Regions from separate parts of the Pseudomonas sp. IT-P253 genome, predicted to be linked through region 3. Evidence: predicted binding sites of a transcription regulator. Region 3 holds the regulator's gene; each other region holds the start of a gene.
The links. The regulator FliA, encoded in region 3, starts transcription of late flagellar genes. The targets are predictions, from matches to a motif close to CTAAAGTTTNNNNNNNNNNNGCCGNTAA.

Region 1 (3,264 bases), on a different contig from region 3:
TGCGCGCCACCGACGAGTCATCGACCGTCAGAACTTTCAAGGACAGCGCCTTGTGCTGGGTTTCGACATCCACCACGCCGACCGAAATCGCTTCCGGTGTCGGCGCCACTTCCGCCAGCACTTTCTCGACGTCGATGATTTCGACCAACTGATTGTCAACCCGAGTCACAGCCGTGAGGTAATGATCGCGCCCCGTGCCCTTGGGTGGTGGATGAATCTCCTCCCAGTTCATGTTGACGATACGTTCCACCGACCGCACCAGGAAACCCTGGGTCTTGGTGTTGTATTCCGTGATGATCACGAAGGGATTGCTTTGGTCTTTCAGCGCGCCGGACCCGGTGGCCATCGCCAGATCAAGGATCGGAATGGTCGCCCCCCGAATATTCGCCACACCGCACACGACAGGACTGGACTTGGGCATCAGGGTCAGCTTGGGGCATTGCAGCACCTCCCGAACCTTGAACACGTTGATCCCATAAAGCTGCTGGCCGTCGAGACGGAACAACAACAGCTCAAGGCGATTCTGCCCCACCAATTGCGTGCGCTGGTTTACCGCATCCATTACACCAGCCATGCACAGACTCCTACACCAACGCTTAAGTGTGTTGCGACGCACCTTCATCACTAAACGGCACGGCGCTTGCTTTTTAACTCTTATGAACACAGAACCGACATTTTCCCGACGCCTGACATCAACATTCCGCAAATTACTTTGCGCGATGTCGGCCGCTTGCCTGTTCAACGCTGGCAGTCCTGCCCTTGCTGACGCAGTTACCTTGCCTGACATGCTTATCGGCGTCACTCAGGGCTTTCTTGAATTCACCGTAGAGGACTATCTGGCGACCAGTCAAACGCAAGGTCGTTATGAAATCGAGGTCAACCAACTCGACCCGCGAATGCACATGCCCATGTGTGACAAGGAATTGACAGCCTCTCTCGAGAGTCCGGCCAAGCCGCTGGGACGGGTGACGGTCAAGGTTCGCTGCGAGGGTGCGTCCCCCTGGACCGTCTTCGTGCCCGCTCAAGTACGCCTGTTTCGCGACATTGTGACCACCACCCGCCCCCTGCGCCGCGCCGGCATTATCGAGCCTCAAGACGTAACCCTGCGTGAGCGCGACATCAGCCTGATCAACCAGGGCTACCTGACGTCAGTCGACGAAGCGATCGGGCAAAAACTGACCCGACCAATGGTCGCCGACCAGGTCATTACCCTGGTGCACCTGGAACAGGCGGATGTGATTACCAAGGGTGATCAGGTGGTGATTACTGCCCGCAGTGGTACGCTCAGTGTACGCATGCCGGGCGAGGCGTTGTCCAACGGCGGCTTGCGCGAACAGATCCGGGTAAAAAACCTCAACTCCGAGCGGGTCATCAAGGCGCAAGTCACCGCGCCTGGCCAAGTGGAAGTGGCTATGTAGGGCACTCTGTTTGTGAAGTTATGGCGTGACGCCCGACTGTTCCCTAAACTGTGCCTCATGCAAGGCAAGCGCTGACGCGCGCAAGCTCATTGATAAAGTGAGCCTAAAGTTTTTCCGGGTATGGCCGAAAACATGGCAAGCGTCCAAATACCCAGAGGTTTTTTTATCATGGTCATCGATTTCAGCCGGTTGAACAGCTCCTCGCCACTTACCGGTGGTACACGTACCAGCGCCGCGAAGGAAACTGCCGAAGCCGGCAAATCCGCGCCGCTGAATACCCCGGCCGAACAGGCCAGTACCGTCAAAAGCGGGGAATCGGTACATTTCAGCGATGAGGCTCAACAGTTGCAGAAGGTCACTGACAAGCTGCGCGATCAGCCTGCCGTCGACAAGGCCCGCGTGGCCGAGTTGAAAGCAGCGATTGCAGATGGCAGCTACAAAGTCGACAGCAACCGTGTGGCCAGCAAACTGCTCAACTTCGAAGCCCAGCGCTAGGCCAAGGCCGGCGCCAGGCTTTTGGACGCTTAAACCCCAAGGCCCGCCATGCACGACACTAATTTACTGCAACTGATCACCGACGACTTTGCTCCATTGCAACAATTGATGGAGTTATTGCAGACCGAGTCCCTCGCGCTGCATGGTCGGGAGATGCAACTGCTTGAAGAAATTCTGGCGCAGAAACAGGCATTGATCATCTTGCTTGAACAGCATGGCCGCAAGCGCAGTGAAATTCTCGCCAGCCTTAATTTGCCCACCAACCGCGATGGATTGGAGCAACTCGCCAGCCAATCGAGCATCGGTGACCAGCTACTGGAACAGAGTGACGCGCTGATGCAGATGTTGGCCCAATGCCAAGCCATCAACGTTAATAATGGCCAGTCGATCCAGGTGCAGCAGGCCTCCACCGCCAATCAGCTGAAAATCCTCACGGGTGGCGAACCACCAGCGCTTTACGATGCCCGTGGATCAACCTCCAAGCTGGCAATGCCACGCCCGCTCAGTCAGGCTTGAGCCTGTCGATGAGCTTGCCCTATCAAGACGCGCCACATGCTGGCAATATTATGGCCAGCCGCAGTCATATTTTGTCTGGAGATTGATGAACCGTGTCCAATGCCTTAACCGCGGAAGATGCTCCGCAGCCACCCAAGGTGCTCTCGACGCCAATGGAGATCGCTGGCAACTTGCGGCAGCTGCAAGAAAGCCATGACCCGCTGATTATCACGTTCCACGAGCGCAACCAGCGCTTCCAGACCTATCTGGTGGACGTCGACCGTGAAAAAAAAATGATTGCCCTGGATGAGATGGTGCCCCGCGATGGCGAGCGCTATCTGCTGGCCGGCGAACCGTTTCGGATTGAAGGGTTTCACGAAGGTGTGCGCATTGCCTGGGAAAGCAACGGGCCACTGACCATCGACGAATCAGATAATGACCGCTGCTATCGTGGCCCTCTGCCCAACGAGGTTGTCTACCATCAGCGCCGCAATGCCTTCCGGGCTGCGTTGAAGCTGGCACAACTGGTGGATGTCGAGCTCGCGGGTGAAAAACTCAAAACGTCAACCAGCGGCAAGTTGTTGGACATTTCCGCCACCGGTTGCAAGTTGCGCTTCGAAGGCGACATCACTGGCAGCCTGCAACTGGGCCAGGTCTATGATCGCTTCATGGCTGCCCTGCCCTTTGGCAAAATGACCGCGCCAGTTGAACTGCGTTACCTGCACTTCGAAGAAAGAATCTCCACCACGTTTGCCGGCGTACGCTTTCACAACATGAGCGGGCTGGTACAGCGTCAGGTCGAGCGTTTCGTCTATCAGCTTCAGCGCGAAGCGCGGCGCTTCGACAAAGACGACAT
Region 2 (3,264 bases), on a different contig from region 3:
TCAGCTCATCTTTGAGGTGAGCGACTTCGCGGTCCAGCGTGATCGATTCGATCGCACGGTGAGCGCGCAACATGATGGTGCCGCCTGGGGTTTCGTAGCAGCCACGGGACTTCATGCCCACGTAACGGTTCTCAACGATGTCGAGACGGCCGATGCCGTGTTCGCCGCCGATACGGTTCAGGGTCGCCAGCACGGTGGCCGGGGACATTTCGACGCCGTCCAGTGCGACGATGTCGCCGTTGCGGTAGGTCAGTTCCAGGTACTGCGCTTTGTCAGGAGCCTTCTCCGGGGAGACGGTCCATTTCCACATGTCTTCTTCGTGCTCGGTCCAGGTGTCTTCCAGCACACCGCCTTCATAGGAGATGTGCAGCAGGTTGGCATCCATGGAGTACGGGGATTTTTTCTTGCCGTGACGCTCGATAGGGATGTTGTGCTTTTCAGCGTAATCCATCAGCTTTTCACGGGAGAGCAAGTCCCATTCACGCCACGGAGCGATCACTTTCACACCCGGCTTCAAGGCGTAGGCGCCCAGTTCGAAACGAACCTGGTCGTTGCCTTTGCCGGTGGCGCCATGAGAAATGGCGTCAGCGCCGGTTTCGTTGGCAATTTCGATCAGGCGTTTGGCGATCAACGGACGAGCGATGGAAGTACCCAGCAGGTACTCGCCTTCGTAAACGGTGTTGGCGCGGAACATCGGGAAAACGAAATCGCGTACGAATTCTTCGCGCAAGTCGTCGATGTAGATCTCTTTGACGCCCATGGCCTGAGCCTTGGCGCGTGCAGGTTCGACCTCTTCGCCCTGACCCAGGTCAGCGGTGAAGGTCACGACTTCACAGTTATAAGTATCCTGCAGCCACTTGAGGATCACCGAAGTGTCCAGGCCGCCGGAATACGCCAGAACGACCTTGTTTACGTCCGCCATGCCATCACTCCACGGGGTTCTACGGAAAGCCGTCGAGTTTACCGGGCATGCAGAATAATTTACAGAGGCGCGACAGCTTATGACGACGAAGCGACAGATTATGTCGAGTGAGCGACGATTACAGCGGGTTCAGGAGGTCGCCGGGGTGCTGCCCGGTGCCGTGGCTTGAGGCGCGACTTTCTCGGTCGGCGCCACCCGCTCCAGGCGCACGGCGACCCGGCGATTCTTCGCCCGGTTGGCCGCATTGGTGTTCGGCGCCAACGGGTATCGCTCACCGTGGAAGCGCAGGGTGATCTGCGACTCCTGAATGCCATTGGCCTTGAAATAGTCCATCACCGCCAATGCCCGGCGGCGTGACAATTCACGGTTGGTCAGGCGGTTGCCGCTGTTGTCGGAGTGGCCATCGAGTTCGATATGGTTGACCGTTGGATCAGCCTTCATGAACTCCAGCATAACCTGCAACTGCGCCTTGGCCTGCGGGTTCAACTCTATGCTTTCACCCGGAAAACCTATCTCGGACTGTTTGACCTGTTCGAAATTCTTCGGCAGCAGTTTCGCCACACAACTTTGGTAATCATTGAAGGCCTTGCTGAATTTGACGGGTAACAGGCGTACTTCAGACACCCGCCCGTCGCCGGAGGAGTGTCGAATCAGTGGACTGCGACCGTCCATCAGGCCACTGATCAAGCGCCCGGCCTGAACTTGCGAACTGTTGAACAATACATTGCCGCTGCCGATTTGCACGGAGCCCAAGTTGATGTCGCCACGCCCTGGCTGCCAAGGTGCGGCGGCCGCCAGCAAGGTCGCCGAACCACCGCCAATCATCGCGTTGTAGGCCTTCAGACGAAATATCGCCTGCTCGCCGGCGCGACGCACGAACTCCCCCGAACCGAAATCGGTGATCGGCTGCGTCAAGCGGCACTCGAACTTGTCACCTTCGACCGTCCACTCGATGCTCTCCAGACGGGTCTGGAAAGTGAGCGCCATCGCAGGAAGGCTGGCAAACACACTGAGCAAGGCTAAATAACGCTGGCGCACGGGAGGCTCCACTGGCTTCTACAACAAAAAGACCGACACACACATGTTTACGGCATACCTGTTGGATATCGGAAGCTTCCTGCAAAACTTGATAGCGAGTGCCTGCAAGAGTCTTTTCCGGTAGCATTCCCCTGAGTTTGACCCGCCTGGAATCCCCTCATGTCCGACCGCCTGACCCTGCTGCGTCCCGACGACTGGCACATTCATCTTCGCGATGGTGCCGTGTTGACCAATACCGTTGCGGATGTTGCGCGCACCTTTGGTCGCGCCATCATCATGCCCAACCTGGTACCTCCGGTGCGTAACGCCGCTGAAGCCGACGGCTATCGCCAGCGGATTCTCGCTGCGCGCCCGGCCGGCAGTCGCTTCGAACCGTTGATGGTGCTGTACCTGACCGACCGCACACAGCCCGAAGAAATTCGCGAGGCCAAGGCCAGCGGTTTCATTCACGCCGCCAAGCTGTACCCGGCCGGCGCGACCACCAACTCGGACTCCGGTGTCACCAGCATCGACAAGATTTTCCCTGCACTTGAGGCCATGGCCGAAGTCGGGATGCCCTTGTTGGTTCACGGAGAGGTCACCCGCGGCGATGTCGACGTGTTCGACCGCGAAAAAATCTTCATCGATGAGCACATGCGTCGGGTGGTCGAGCGCTTCCCGACACTCAAAGTCGTGTTCGAACACATCACCACCGCGGATGCCGTGCAGTTCGTCAACGAGGCTGCGGCCAACGTCGGCGCAACCATCACCGCTCATCACCTGCTGTACAACCGCAACCACATGCTGGTGGGCGGGATTCGGCCGCACTTCTATTGCCTGCCGATTCTCAAGCGCAATACGCATCAGGAAGCCCTGCTCGACGCCGCCACCAGCGGTAGCGAGAAATTCTTCCTGGGCACCGACTCGGCCCCACACGCCCAGCACGCCAAAGAAGCGGCTTGTGGTTGCGCCGGTTGCTACACCGCTTACGCGGCGATCGAGATGTATGCCGAGGCCTTCGAACAGCGCAACGCGCTGGACAAGCTCGAAGCCTTCGCCAGCCTGAACGGTCCGCGCTTCTACGGCCTGCCGGTGAACACCGATCGAATTACCCTGGTCCGCGAAGAGTGGACCACCCCTACCAGCCTGCCATTTGGCGAGCTGACCGTAATCCCGCTGCGCGCCGGTGAAAAACTGCGCTGGCGCCTGCTGGAGGAACACGCGTGAGTGAAGACCATTTCGACGACGAACAGGACGGTCAAGGCGGCGGAGGTGGCTCGCGTCACCCGATGGCAGCTCGCTTCCGTGGATACCTGCCCGTTGTT
Region 3 (3,264 bases):
AGTTCGCGGAACTCTTGCGCCCCGACTTCGCGACGCATGAACCGCCCCCAGTCCGTGCTCAAGGCCTGGGCTTCTTCGCTCAGGCTGTTGACCAGCGGCGTAGAGTTTTCCACCAGATCCATGGTGCGGTTGGCCGCTGCCTCGGTCAGCTTGACCACGTAGCCCAGACGCTCCGTGGCATCGGTGATCTGCGAGACTTCCTCGGCTTGCGGCATGATCGGGTCAATCTGGAAATTGACGATCGCGCTATGCAGCTCCCGGGTGAGCTTGCCCACTTCCTGATACAGGCCGCGGTCACGGGTCTGATTGAGCTCATGGATCAATTGCACAGCGTCGCCGAATCTGCCTTTTTCAAGGCTCTCGACCAATTCGACCGCGTGTTTTTTCAGGGTCGATTCAAAATCGCCCTGTGAAAATTCTTTATGCTCCATAGCTCCCCCGTGGCGCAGTCCATCAACCGATGCGTTCGAAAATCTTCTCGATTTTTTCTTTCAACGCCTGGGCCGTGAAGGGTTTGACCACATAGCCGTTAACGCCGGCCTGGGCCGCTTCGATGATCTGCTCGCGCTTGGCTTCAGCGGTGACCATCAGCACCGGCAGGTGCTTGAGCTTTTCATCGGCGCGCACGTGACGCAGCAGATCGATACCGGTCATGCCAGGCATGTTCCAGTCCGTTACCAGAAAGTCGATGCTCCCGCTGTTGAGAACCGGAATGGCAGTGGTGCCATCGTCGGCCTCGACCGTGTTGGTGAACCCAAGGTCACGCAACAGGTTTTTTATGATCCGCCGCATCGTTGAGAAGTCATCAACGATGAGGATTTTCATGTTCTTGTCCAATTCGACCTCCAAGCAGTCTTAAACGCGCCCAGCACCTGGACGCGCCATTTCAATCAATCTGGCAAAGCACTCAATGACTGTCTGGAGCACAACAGATCGAGACCGGCGCAGTTCAACACCACACCAGCCACGTTCGCAGCGTCCCCACACTGCCTTCAGCGCGCTCGCCACTCCCCCAAACGCCCCCGCAAGCGGGCCGCGCACTGGCTATGTAACTGGCTGACCCGCGATTCACTGACCCCCAGGACCTCACCGATTTCCTTCAGGTTCAGCTCTTCGTCGTAGTACAGCGCCAACACCAGTCGCTCACGCTCCGGCAAATTGGCAATCGCGTCCGCCAGCGCCGCCTGGAAGCGTTCATCTTCCAGATCGCGTGACGGCTCGAGATGAGCACTTGCGCCATCCTCGTGCAGCCCTTCGTGTTCGCCGTCCTGCAACAGATCATCGAAACTGAATAAGCGGCTACCCAGGGTGTCGTTCAAAATCCCGTAATAATCGTCGAGACTCAATTGGAGTTCGGCCGCAACCTCGTGATCTTTAGCGTCACGACCGGTTTTAGCTTCAATCGAGCGAATTGCGTCGCTGACCATCCGGGTATTGCGGTGGACCGAACGTGGCGCCCAGTCCCCCTTGCGGACTTCATCGAGCATTGCGCCGCGGATTCGAATGCCCGCGTACGTCTCGAAACTCGCGCCTTTGCTGGCGTCGTATTTGTTCGATACTTCCAGCAGACCGATCATCCCGGCCTGGATCAGGTCTTCGACCTGGACACTGGCCGGCAGACGGGCCAACAAGTGGTAAGCAATGCGTTTAACCAGTGGCGCGTAACGCTCGATCAGCTCGTACTGCGCGTCACGTGCCGACTTCTTGTAGAAGTTGTAGCCACTGGCTGTCATAGAACCGGTCCTGCCGTTTGTTGCACGAGGCGCTCGACGAAAAACTCCAGGTGCCCACGGGGGTTGGCAGGCAGCGGCCAGGTATCGACCTTCTGCGCAATGGCCTTGAACGCCAGAGAGCACTTGGAACGCGGGAACGCTTCATAGACCGCACGTTGCTTCTGTACGGCCTTGCGCACGCTTTCGTCGTATGGCACCGCACCGACGTATTGTAAGGCGACGTCGAGGAAGCGATCCGTGACCTTGGTCAACTTGGCGAACAGGTTGCGACCTTCCTGCGGGCTCTGGGCCATGTTGGCCAGGACGCGAAAGCGGTTCATGCCGTAATCGCGGTTAAGCAATTTGATCAGTGCGTAAGCGTCCGTGATCGAGGTCGGTTCATCGCACACCACCAGCAGGACTTCCTGCGCGGCGCGGACGAAACTGACCACCGATTCACCAATGCCCGCGGCGGTGTCGATCACCAATACGTCGAGGTTGTCGCCGATATCGCTGAACGCCTGGATCAGGCCGGCGTGTTGAGCCGGGCTCAGATGAACCATGCTCTGGGTGCCGGACGCGGCCGGGACGATGCGGATGCCGCCAGGGCCCTGCAACAGAACGTCGCGCAGCTCACATCGGCCTTCGATCACGTCGGCCAGGGTGCGTTTGGGTGTCAGTCCCAGCAGGACGTCGACGTTCGCCAAACCCAGGTCGGCGTCCAACAGCATGACGCGACGGCCGAGTTCAGCCAGGGCCAGTGACAAATTCACTGACACGTTAGTCTTGCCGACGCCACCTTTGCCGCCGGTCACCGCGATCACCTGTACGGGATGCATGCTGCCCATGTTATTTCTTTACCTTGTCTTGCATAGACGGAGGCCACATTACTGGCTGCGCGTTCACAGATGGAACAATGCATGGCAGACCATCGATGTAGGTATAAAAACTGTTCATTACTACCTCAGCCGACCTGCTTGGTCGGGCTGTGGTAAATATCAGCGAACATGTCAGCCATGGCTTCTTCGCTGGGTTCTTCCTGCATTTGCACACTCACGGCGCGACTGACCAACTGATGACGGCGCGGCAGATGCAAATCATCCGGGATCCGCGGGCCATCGGTCAGGTACGCCACTGGCAATTCATGACTGATGGCCAGGCTCAACACCTCGCCCAGACTTGCCGTTTCATCCAGTTTAGTCAGGATGCACCCGGCCAGCCCGCAGCGCTTGTAACTGTGATAAGCGGCCGTTAGAACCTGTTTCTGGCTAGTGGTTGCCAGAACCAGGTAATTTTTCGATTTGATGCCACGACCCGCGAGGCTTTCCAGCTGCATGCGCAGTGCCGGATCGCTGGCCTGAAGGCCGGCGGTATCGATCAGGACCACGCGCTTGCGCAGCAATGGATCCAGCGCCTGAACCAGCGATTGGCCCGGGTCGACGTGTGTCACCGACACATTGAGGATCCGGCCGAGGGTCTTGAGCTGTTCCTGAGCACCGATACGGTAGCTGTCCATGCTCACCAGCGCGATGTTTTGCGCGCCGTACTTGAG

Region 1: flgM (flagellar biosynthesis anti-sigma factor FlgM) is a predicted target of FliA. The motif match lies at 1,522-1,549, and genes of this name have one in related genera.
Region 2: ACM6IR_RS24260 (flagellar protein MotY) is a predicted target of FliA. The motif match lies at 2,026-2,053, and genes of this name have one in related genera.

What each region holds. Positions count from the first base shown of each region.
Region 1 covers NZ_CATKPT010000010.1:96,428-99,691, forward strand. Annotated here, with positions in the region: gene ACM6IR_RS05775 (chemotaxis protein CheV) at 1-574, opposite strand, end outside; gene flgA (flagellar basal body P-ring formation chaperone FlgA) at 657-1,418, shown strand; gene flgM (flagellar biosynthesis anti-sigma factor FlgM) at 1,587-1,913, shown strand; gene ACM6IR_RS05790 (flagella synthesis protein FlgN) at 1,962-2,429, shown strand; gene ACM6IR_RS05795 (flagellar brake protein) at 2,522-3,264, shown strand, end outside.
Region 2 covers NZ_CATKPT010000066.1:50,729-53,992, reverse strand. Annotated here, with positions in the region: gene ACM6IR_RS24265 (argininosuccinate synthase) at 1-922, opposite strand, end outside; gene ACM6IR_RS24260 (flagellar protein MotY) at 1,052-1,960, opposite strand; gene pyrC (dihydroorotase) at 2,120-3,166, shown strand; gene rnt (ribonuclease T) at 3,163-3,264, shown strand, end outside.
Region 3 covers NZ_CATKPT010000003.1:62,649-65,912, forward strand. Annotated here, with positions in the region: gene ACM6IR_RS01645 (protein phosphatase CheZ) at 1-431, opposite strand, end outside; gene ACM6IR_RS01650 (chemotaxis response regulator CheY) at 454-825, opposite strand; gene fliA (RNA polymerase sigma factor FliA) at 993-1,733, opposite strand; gene fleN (flagellar synthesis regulator FleN) at 1,730-2,560, opposite strand; gene flhF (flagellar biosynthesis protein FlhF) at 2,677-3,264, opposite strand, start outside.